One region of the Anoxybacillus eryuanensis genome, then DNA from elsewhere that is predicted to be linked to it. Evidence: predicted binding sites of a transcription regulator. Region 1 holds the regulator's gene; the other holds the start of a gene.
What was found. The regulator Rex, encoded in region 1, represses fermentation and respiration genes when NADH is low (regulators of the CRP and FNR family bind a similar motif). The targets are predictions, from matches to a motif close to TTGTGAAATATTTCACAA.

Region 1 (4,968 bases):
CGTAATTTGCGCTCTTTCAACTCTGTTTCTGTTGCAGCACCAACTTTGATTACCGCAACACCGCCAGCTAATTTTGCTAAACGTTCTTGTAATTTTTCACGATCAAACTCAGAAGTAGTTTCTTCTAATTGAGCACGGATTTGATTGATGCGTGCTTGAATGTCTTCTGCGCGACCAGCGCCGCCAACAATTGTTGTATGTTCTTTCGTTACAACAACTTTCGCCGCACGACCAAGTGAAGCAATTGTTGTTGATTTCAATTCGCGACCTAACTCTTCTGTGATCACTTCACCGCCTGTTAAAATCGCGATATCTTGAAGCATTGCTTTACGACGATCACCGAAGCCAGGCGCTTTAACTGCAACAGCTGTGAATGTACCACGGAGTTTGTTCACAACTAATGTTGCAAGCGCTTCGCCTTCTACATCTTCAGCAATGATTAATAACGGCTTACCTTGTTGAACAACTTGCTCTAACACAGGAAGAAGTTCTTGAATGCTTGAAACTTTTTTATCTGTAATTAAGATGTATGGATTGTCTAATACAGCTTCCATTTTATCAGAGTCTGTAATCATGTATGGAGATACATAACCACGGTCAAATTGCATACCTTCCACAACATCTAATTCTGTTGTGAAGCCTTTAGACTCTTCTAATGTAATGACACCATCTTTACCAACACGCTCCATTGCTTCTGCGATTAATTGACCAACTTCTTCGTCAGCCGCAGAAATTGCTGCAACTTGAGCGATAGAATCTTTACCTTCGATTGGTTTAGAGATCGCTTTTAATTCTTCTACCGCAACAGCAACAGCTTTTTCAATACCTTTGCGAATGCCCATTGGGTTTGCACCAGCTGTTACGTTTTTCAAACCTTCACGAATCATCGCTTGTGCTAATACAGTCGCTGTTGTTGTACCGTCACCAGCAACATCGTTTGTTTTGCTTGCTACTTCCGCAACAAGCTTCGCACCCATATTTTCAAACGGATCTTCTAATTCAATTTCTTTTGCAATCGTTACACCGTCATTTGTAATTAATGGAGAACCGAACTTTTTCTCTAATACAACGTTACGACCTTTTGGACCTAATGTGACTTTTACTGCGTCAGCTAATTTATCTACACCGCGTAACATCGCACGACGAGCTTCTTCGCTGAATTTAATTTCTTTTGCCATACATCTTACCCCCTTGATAATCATTTTTGTTAAGTATTTTTGTATGCTTTATATGTTATCAGGCGAACGATTAACCAATCACAGCTAAAATGTCGCTTTCACGTAAGATTAAGTACTCTTTTCCATCATATTTCACTTCTGTACCCGCATATTTTGAGAAGATGATGCGGTCACCAACGCTCACTTCTGGAGCTACACGCTCACCATTGTCAAGAACACGGCCTGAACCAACCGCAACAACTTTTCCTTCTTGTGGTTTTTCTTTCGCTGTGTCTGGTAAAACAATTCCGCTCGCTGTTTTCTCTTCAGTTTGGATTAATTCAATGACAATGCGATCACCTAGTGGCTTCAACACGGCAAACGACCTCCTTAATTAGATTTTCGTACCGTTATTAGCACTCGTTATTATTGAGTGCTAACACACTTATTATATTAATGAACTTTTTTCAATTTTGCAAGTAGGAAGTTAAAAATTTTTCACTAAATGTTTCCCTTTTTCATTATGTCTTTCCTTTCGAAATTCATACAAAAAATATGGTAAAATGAAAAAGTACTCATTTTGCAAAAAGGGGTTGAACATGTGAAAAAGCAATATTGGTTTGTCATCATTACATACATTGCTATGCAACTATCCAGTTTAGTTGGCGTTCCTTTGCTCGCACATAGCGGATTTATTAACGCATCAAATAAAGAAGTAGCTTTTTCGATCGCCTCTGGTTACTGGGCTGTTATTAGTTTTTCGATTGCTCTTTTTTTCGTTCTTTATTTCATGAAAGAAGATATGAAGTATTCGTACGATCGCCATCAAGCATCAATTGGAACGTCGATCTTTTGGGCAATTGGGGGGTTTTTGCTCGCTCTTTTCGCTCAAGGCATTGCAGCAAACATCGAAGTACACCTCTTTGGTGTCGAAATGGGATCCGAAAACACACGACGCATCGTCGAAATGGTAAAGCTCACACCAGCACTTATGCTTGTCACTTCGATCGTTGGACCAATCTTAGAAGAAATCATCTTTCGAAAAATTATTTTTGGGACGTTGTATGAAAAATATAACTTTCTTTTATCAGCCCTTGTCAGTTCACTTTTATTTGCTGTTGTTCATTTAGAATTCGAGCATTTGCTTCTTTATGCAACAATGGGATTTGTATTTGCGTTCTTATATGTCAAAACAAAACGTATTCTCGTACCCATTGTGGCCCATGTGCTCATGAACACCTTTGTCGTCGCCATTCAAACATTATTCGCTGAAGAAATTGAAAAAATGATGCGCGAAGCAGAACAAATGCAATTCGTGATTTGGAGGCTGTTTTCATGAAATCCGAACCGTTGTTTTATTTTCTAATGGGAATTTTATTTACTTATTTTGCTGTGGATAGTGCCGATGATGGTATTTGGGATGTAACGACGATGTTATTCATCCTAATTGCAACATTTGATTTTGGAACAGCGATTCGCTCTTTATTGAAAAAAACCTCCCGCTCATAAACGGGAGGTTTACTCATTTCCGTAATGTTTTAAAAAGTAAACGAGTGATTGCAATTCGACCGCTAAATCAATATGATGAACACGAATGTGCTCTGGCACATGCAGACGAGCAGGCGTAAAGTTTAAAATTCCTTTAATGCCTTTTTGAACAAGTCGGTCAGTAATCGGCTGAGCAACCTGAGCAGGAACAGTTAAAATCGCTACCGTAATTCCACCGAGTTTTTCTTCCAATTCATTTAAATGATAAACTGGAACTCCTCCGACTTCTGTTCCGACTTTATCTGGATCTACATCGAACGCCATCACAATTTTCGTATTATTGTTTTTGCTAAAATTGTAGTTCAAAAATGCCGTCCCTAAATTACCGACTCCAAATAACGCGACTTCTGTCGTTTCATCTTGATCTAACGTTTTACGGAAAAACGACAGCAAATAATTCACATTATATCCGTATCCTTTTTTTCCAAGCGCACCAAAGTATGAAAAATCACGGCGAATCGTTGCTGAATCGACTTTTACAGCTTCACTTAACTCCGCTGAAGATACACGCTGCTTTCCTGATGCATGCAAGTTTTTCAAAAAACGATAATACAACGGTAGTCGCTTTGCGGTCGCCTGCGGAATTTTTGGTTGTTCATTGTTCACGAGTCAATCCCCCACATTTCCTTTCACAAATAGTTAGCGCTTTCATTTTTCTCTCCTATACATCGAAAAAGTTCTCTCCACTTTTAAACTATACACTATTTTTTTCATTCTGTCTTTCCTTTGTACCCTTTATTATTATTTTTGTCAAATTTGTTATTCACACACTAGTATTGCCGAACATGAAGAAAGTGCGTTACACTATCAAAAGAAGATTGAGGTGAGAAATGATGATCATTTTACAAATAAACCAACTATCCAAATCATATGGAGCTGAACAAGTTTTATCAGACATAAAACTTGAAATACAAGAAAAAGATCGCATTGCTCTAGTTGGGAGAAACGGCGCAGGAAAATCAACATTATTAAAAATCATTGCTGGCCAATTGTCATACGATACAGGTGAAATTATAAAGCCGAAACATGTGACAATCGGCTATTTAGATCAATATACAGGTTTGCAAGCTCATCGCTCTATTTGGGACGAAATGCTCGATGTTTTTGCCCCGCTTCAACAAATGGAAAAGCAATTGCGTGAACTAGAACAACAAATGAGCTTGCATAATGCTGACTACGAAAGACTATTAGAGCAATATGATCGTTTACAAACGGAATTTAAGGAAAAAGGCGGTTATCAATATGAAGCAGATATTCGTTCTGTTCTTCATGGCCTTCGCTTTTCCCAGTACGATTATACAACAAAAGTATCAACATTAAGCGGCGGACAGCGGACGAGACTAGCGCTAGGAAAACTACTTCTGACTAAGCCAAATTTACTTATTTTAGACGAACCAACGAACCATTTAGATATGGAAACATTACAATGGCTTGAACAGTATTTAAAAAACTATACAGGAGCCATTCTCATCGTCTCGCACGACCGCTATTTTCTTGATCAAATCGTCACACAAGTGTACGAATTGTCGCGCACAAAAATAAAAAAATATGTCGGCAACTATACAAGCTACTTACATCAACGGGCGGAGCAATTTGAACAACAACTGAAATTGTACGAAAAACAACAAGAGGAAATCACAAAATTAAAAGATTTTATTCAACGAAATATCGCTCGCGCCTCAACAACAAAGCGGGCACAAAGCCGTAGAAAGCAACTAGAAAAAATGAACATCATCGAAAAGCCGCTTGGTGATGAGAAATCGGCATCATTTCGTTTCGAAATCGAACGGCCAAGCGGAAATGATGTGCTAACAGCCAACAATTTAGCGATCGGTTACGATCACATCATCGCAAAAAATCTTTCATTTCGCATCACTCGCGGGGATAGTATTGCACTGATTGGACCGAACGGCATTGGAAAATCGACTCTTCTAAAAACGATCGTCAAACGACTTCCTATAAAACAAGGGGAGCTGCGTTACGGAACAAACGTACAAATCGGTTATTATGATCAAGAACAAGCCGAGTTAACGTCTAATAAACGCGTTATCGACGAGCTGTGGGATGAAGATCGATTAAAAACAGAGAAAGAAATTCGGACCATTCTCGGAAACTTTTTATTTTCTGGTGACGACGTATTGAAGCCTGTTCAGACGTTAAGCGGTGGAGAAAAAGCGCGGCTCGCTCTCGCTAAGCTAATGATGAAAAAAGCGAACGTATTAGTTTTAGATGAACCCACAAACCATTTGGATTTAGATAGCAA
Region 2 (4,968 bases), on a different contig from region 1:
AAAATATAAAAAAGGGTACTCCGTTTGTCTTTGGAATACCCTCTGAATTATATATACTAACACACATATAAAATACTATACTTGACAGAAGAACAACTTTAAATTCTTCCGTATTTAACTAACTGCTAAACCCCTTTATACGCTTGGCGATAAATGTCGGCAAGGTCGCTGACTAATGGTAATTTTGGGTTAGCTGTTGTACATTGATCTTCGAAAGCTAATTCAGCAAGTTGTTCGACTTTGCTTTCAAACTCTTCTTTGCTGACGCCTGTTGCCGCGATGCTTAATGGCATGTCGAGTTCTTTTGCGAGCTTAATGATCGCTTGAACGAGGCTTTCTACTCCTTCTTCTGTCGTTTTCGCTGGCAAGCCAAGCAAGCGGGCAATTTGCGCGTAACGCTGGTCAGCAACGAAATGTTCGTACTTCGGAAACGCTGTAAACTTTTTCGGTTTTTGCGCGTTGTAACGAATGACATGCGGCATTAAAATCGTATTCGCACGTCCGTGCGGAATATGGAATTCTGCACCAAGTTTATGCGCTAAGCTATGGTTAATACCTAAAAATGCGTTCGCAAATGCCATACCGGCAATTGTTGATGCGTTGTGCATTTTTTCGCGCGCTACTTCGTCGTTGCCGTTTTTGTATGCACGTGGCAAGTATTCAAAGACGAGCTGAATCGCTTTTAATGCTAATCCGTCTGTATAGTCGTTCGCCATGTTCGATACGTACGCTTCAATCGCATGTGTTAATACGTCCATACCTGTATCGGCTGTAATATGTTTTGGCATCGTCATAACAAATTGTGGGTCAACGATCGCGACATCTGGTGTCAACTCATAATCAGCGAGTGGATATTTTACATTATTTTTCTTATCTGTAATAACCGCAAACGATGTGACTTCTGAACCTGTACCAGACGTTGTTGGAATCGCGACAAATTGCGCTTTTTGACCGAGTTTTGGATATTTAAATACACGTTTACGAATATCTAAAAACTTTTGTTTTAAGCCGTTAAAGTCTGTATTTGGATGTTCATAGAACAACCACATCGCTTTCGCCGCGTCCATCGCCGAACCACCGCCGAGGGCGATGATGACGTCTGGTTGGAACGCATGCATCATGTCGGCACCTTTCATCACTGTTTCAATGGATGGATCTGGCTCCACTTCTGAGAAAATTTCGCAATGCACATAATCTGGGCGTTTGCGTAAATAGTACAACACTTTATCGACATAGCCAAGCTTCACCATGCCTGGATCTGTAACAATAAAGGCACGTGAGATGTTTGGCATTTTCGCTAAATATTGTGTTGCATGTTTTTCAAAATAAATTTTTGGCGGAACTTTAAACCATTGCATGTTTACATTCCTTCTCGCTAATTTTTTAATGTTCATTAAATGTGTCGCACCTACGTTTGTTGAAACCGAGTTACCTCCAAACGTACCGCAACCGAGCGTCAATGACGGAATGTATGCATTGTAAATGTCACCGATCGCCCCTTGTGAAGATGGTGCGTTCGAAATGATTCGCCCTGCTTTCATTCGCTTACCGAATTCAAGAATGACTTCTTGATTTTCTGAATGAATAACAGCAGAGTGGCCAAGTCCACCGAACTCAAGCATTTCTTCTGCTCGTTTTAATCCTTCTTCTGTACTATTCACCTTATAGCACGCCAATACCGGACTTAATTTTTCACGAGAAAGTGGCTCTTGCGGACCGACGCTTTTTAGTTCTGCCACAAGAATTTTCGTATCAACCGGCACGTCAACTCCTGCCATTTTCGCAATTTCATATGCTGGTTTACCGACGATATTCGGATTTACTGCGCACGTATTTTCATTAATGACAAGCTTTTCAACTTTTTTCTTTTCTTCTTCATTTAAGAAATAACATTTGTTTGAAATCATTTCGTTTTTTACCGCGTCATAAATTTCTTTATCAATAATGACCGCTTGTTCAGATGCACAAATCATACCGTTGTCAAACGTTTTTGAAAGAATAAGGTCGTTCACAGCACGTTTTATATTTGCTGTTTTCTCAATATAGCAAGGCACGTTACCAGGTCCAACCCCTAATGCTGGTTTTCCTGAGCTATATGCCGCTTTGACCATGCCTGCTCCACCTGTCGCGAGAATAAGCGAAACGCCAGGGTGATGCATCAATTGTTGCGTTGCTTCAACGGAAGGCGTTTCGATCCATTGAATACAATGTTCTGGCGCGCCAGCCGCAATTGCTGCATCACGTAAAATGCGTGCCGCTTCACTGCTACATTTTTGCGCGGACGGATGGAACGCAAAAATGATTGGGTTGCGGGTCTTAATTGAAATGAGCGCTTTAAACATCGTTGTCGATGTTGGGTTTGTTACCGGTGTTACCCCAGCAATGACGCCAACAGGCTCGGCAATTTCAATAATGCCTTCATGTTCATTTTCGCGGATAACGCCAACCGTTTTATCGTACTTAATGTTATGATAAATGTATTCTGTCGCAAAAATGTTTTTAATGATTTTATCTTCATATACGCCACGTTTTGTTTCTTCAATCGCTAATTTCGCTAAATACATATGTTTATCAAGTCCAGCTAACGCCATTTGCTTGACGATATGGTCAATCGTTTCTTGATCGTAATCGCGAAACGCTTTTAACGCTTTTTGCGCATTCGCCACGAGCGTATCGATCATCTTTGTAACTTCTTTCTTTTGGTCTAATACTTTTTCATCAACAGCCATATAAGACCCTCCTATATTTACTTGTGAATTTTTTCACAAGTTGATCGAAAATAAAAATGTGATTACTTTCACATTCACATTATAACGAAGATAGGATCGTTTGTGTGTGTCAACTTTGTGAAATATTGAGCAAATATATTGTGCAAGAGAACCGCTTCTTATAAAGAAGGCGGTTACTCACATACTGGATTGCGTGGAATTTTTGTAAACGAAATATCGTTGTACATGCGCGTATTTCGCTTAACGATCACGACATAGTTCACTGTCCATATATAAGAAGGAATATCTTGATCATCTTCAAACATCATTGCTTCAAATTCGTCCCCAATCATTTCTTCAAATAGCTCCAATGTATATGTTTCTGCATCTGTTGAAAAGTTTCTCCATTCGCATACGAGCATCATCTGTCACCTCAACTTTTCTTTTGTTACCATTATTGTAACATTCTTTTCTATACTATAGATTGTGAAATATTGAACAAATCATGAATATTGCTTATTTGTTATATATGCTTGTTTTGGATGATTTGGTTGGTCTGGATACTTTAAACGCATTTTCCCTTCCGCTAACAGCTTTCCTAAATAATTATTGCGCAGTCCGTCTGGCGTTCGATCTAATAAATAAGCTAATTCTTTTAACATGAATGGCCGATGGGCACATAGTTGCAAAATGATTTCTTCCATCTTTGCCGGTGCAAGCCTTTTTTTCTTACGCGCAATCTCAGCAATACTCCAGAGCTCTTGATCGATATTCGTTTCTTCTTCGTTATTTACGAAGTTAGGTGAATTATTTATGGAGTTTTGCTCTTTATTATAGGAGTTGTTTTCGTTATTTATGGAGTAAAGTCCGGTGTTTACGGAGTCGGAATCATTATTTACGGACTTAATCCCTTTGTTTATGGACTTCAAGTCGATATTTATGGAGTTTTGATCACTATTACAAGAGTTGTTTTCGTTATTTATGGAGTCAACCAACTCTAAATGGTCTGTCCAATCACATACCATCTCTAGATCATCGTCTTGTTTATGTCTTTCTGGAAAGGACACGATTGGTAATGTAATAACCGTCCGCTCCTGGAAATCGTATTGATCAATAACAGGCTGTTGCAAACAAATCGTTTCGATCGTTTTCAAACCGACTCCAGCTCGCTTGCAAAAATGAATGTAAATAAACATTTTAAACACATTCGGATTACGCAAATGGCTAACACCGCCGCTAAATGCTTGTTCTAATGGGATACCAAAAAGTCCTGGATTAGAAAATTGCACGGATGAGCGCTGCCGTTCGACAATAATGCCCCCATCACCGTTGTAATCGGCATGGACGATCGCATTAACAAGCGCCTCATGCATAGCTTCTTTTTCAGCTTCTGATCCATCTTTTAGCTCGTTCATTACTTTAAAATAAAAATCATAAATATTTCCCGACCACGTTCCATCTTGTGAAGTAAAACGATTTGTCCAATGCATATGATTATCGCCATGTTCACGATATTCAAGAAAGTATTGCGGTAAAACTTCTGTAATCATTCGCTCTTCGCTAAACATAAGAAGTCCTGCGAGTGTGAGACCCTCTTTGCTTGTGTTTCGTATTTTTCCCCATGCCCCAATCTTATATAAAAAATCTTTCGTTTCTAAACCGTTCCATGGGTGGTTTGGTTTGACTTTTGCAAATTGCTCACGATAATGGCGAACAGATTCTAAATGCAATTCATTCAGCCCGTAATGTTCTAAGACGATATTATCTTGTAAACGAACACTTGCATCTTTATTCACTTTAACTCTCCCTCTTACGTTATGTTATAAAAACATTTCTATACACGTCTATTTCCATTTTATCATCTTTACAAATGTTCATCATAAACTTTTCGATTTGGGGAAAATTAAGAAAAACATGGATATGGAGGAACAAACTCATGTCTTTACCAAAGTCATCTCAATCGTATTGGCTACAATCAACAACACTTCCTTCTTTTCCATCGCTTACGCAATCGCTTGATGTCGACATAGCGGTTGTTGGAGGAGGAATAACAGGCATTACAACGGCCTATTTGCTTGCTAAGCAAGGGGTGCGTGTCGCTGTCATCGAAGCAGACCGACTATGTAACGGCACAACAGGACATACAACCGCAAAAATAACTGCCCAACACGATCTCATTTACCACGAACTGATCGCTCATTTCGGTGAAGAAAATGCTCGCCATTATTACGAAGCAAATGAAAAAGCGTTGCAATCGATT

Region 2: the regulator Rex is predicted to act here: its motif matches at 2,751-2,768, upstream of adhE (bifunctional acetaldehyde-CoA/alcohol dehydrogenase).

The regions. Positions count from the first base shown of each region.
Region 1 is NZ_JBPODS010000021.1:3,730-8,697, reverse strand. It holds gene groL (chaperonin GroEL) at 1-1,178, opposite strand, end outside; gene groES (co-chaperone GroES) at 1,249-1,533, opposite strand; gene HNQ84_RS13840 (CPBP family intramembrane glutamic endopeptidase) at 1,759-2,496, shown strand; gene HNQ84_RS13835 (YdiK family protein) at 2,493-2,666, shown strand; gene HNQ84_RS13830 (redox-sensing transcriptional repressor Rex) at 2,676-3,311, opposite strand; gene HNQ84_RS13825 (ABC-F family ATP-binding cassette domain-containing protein) at 3,539-4,968, shown strand, end outside.
Region 2 is NZ_JBPODS010000015.1:49,025-53,992, reverse strand. It holds gene adhE (bifunctional acetaldehyde-CoA/alcohol dehydrogenase) at 126-2,729, opposite strand; gene HNQ84_RS12705 (hypothetical protein) at 2,903-3,130, opposite strand; gene HNQ84_RS12700 (DUF8451 domain-containing protein) at 3,212-4,504, opposite strand; gene HNQ84_RS12695 (FAD-dependent oxidoreductase) at 4,645-4,968, shown strand, end outside.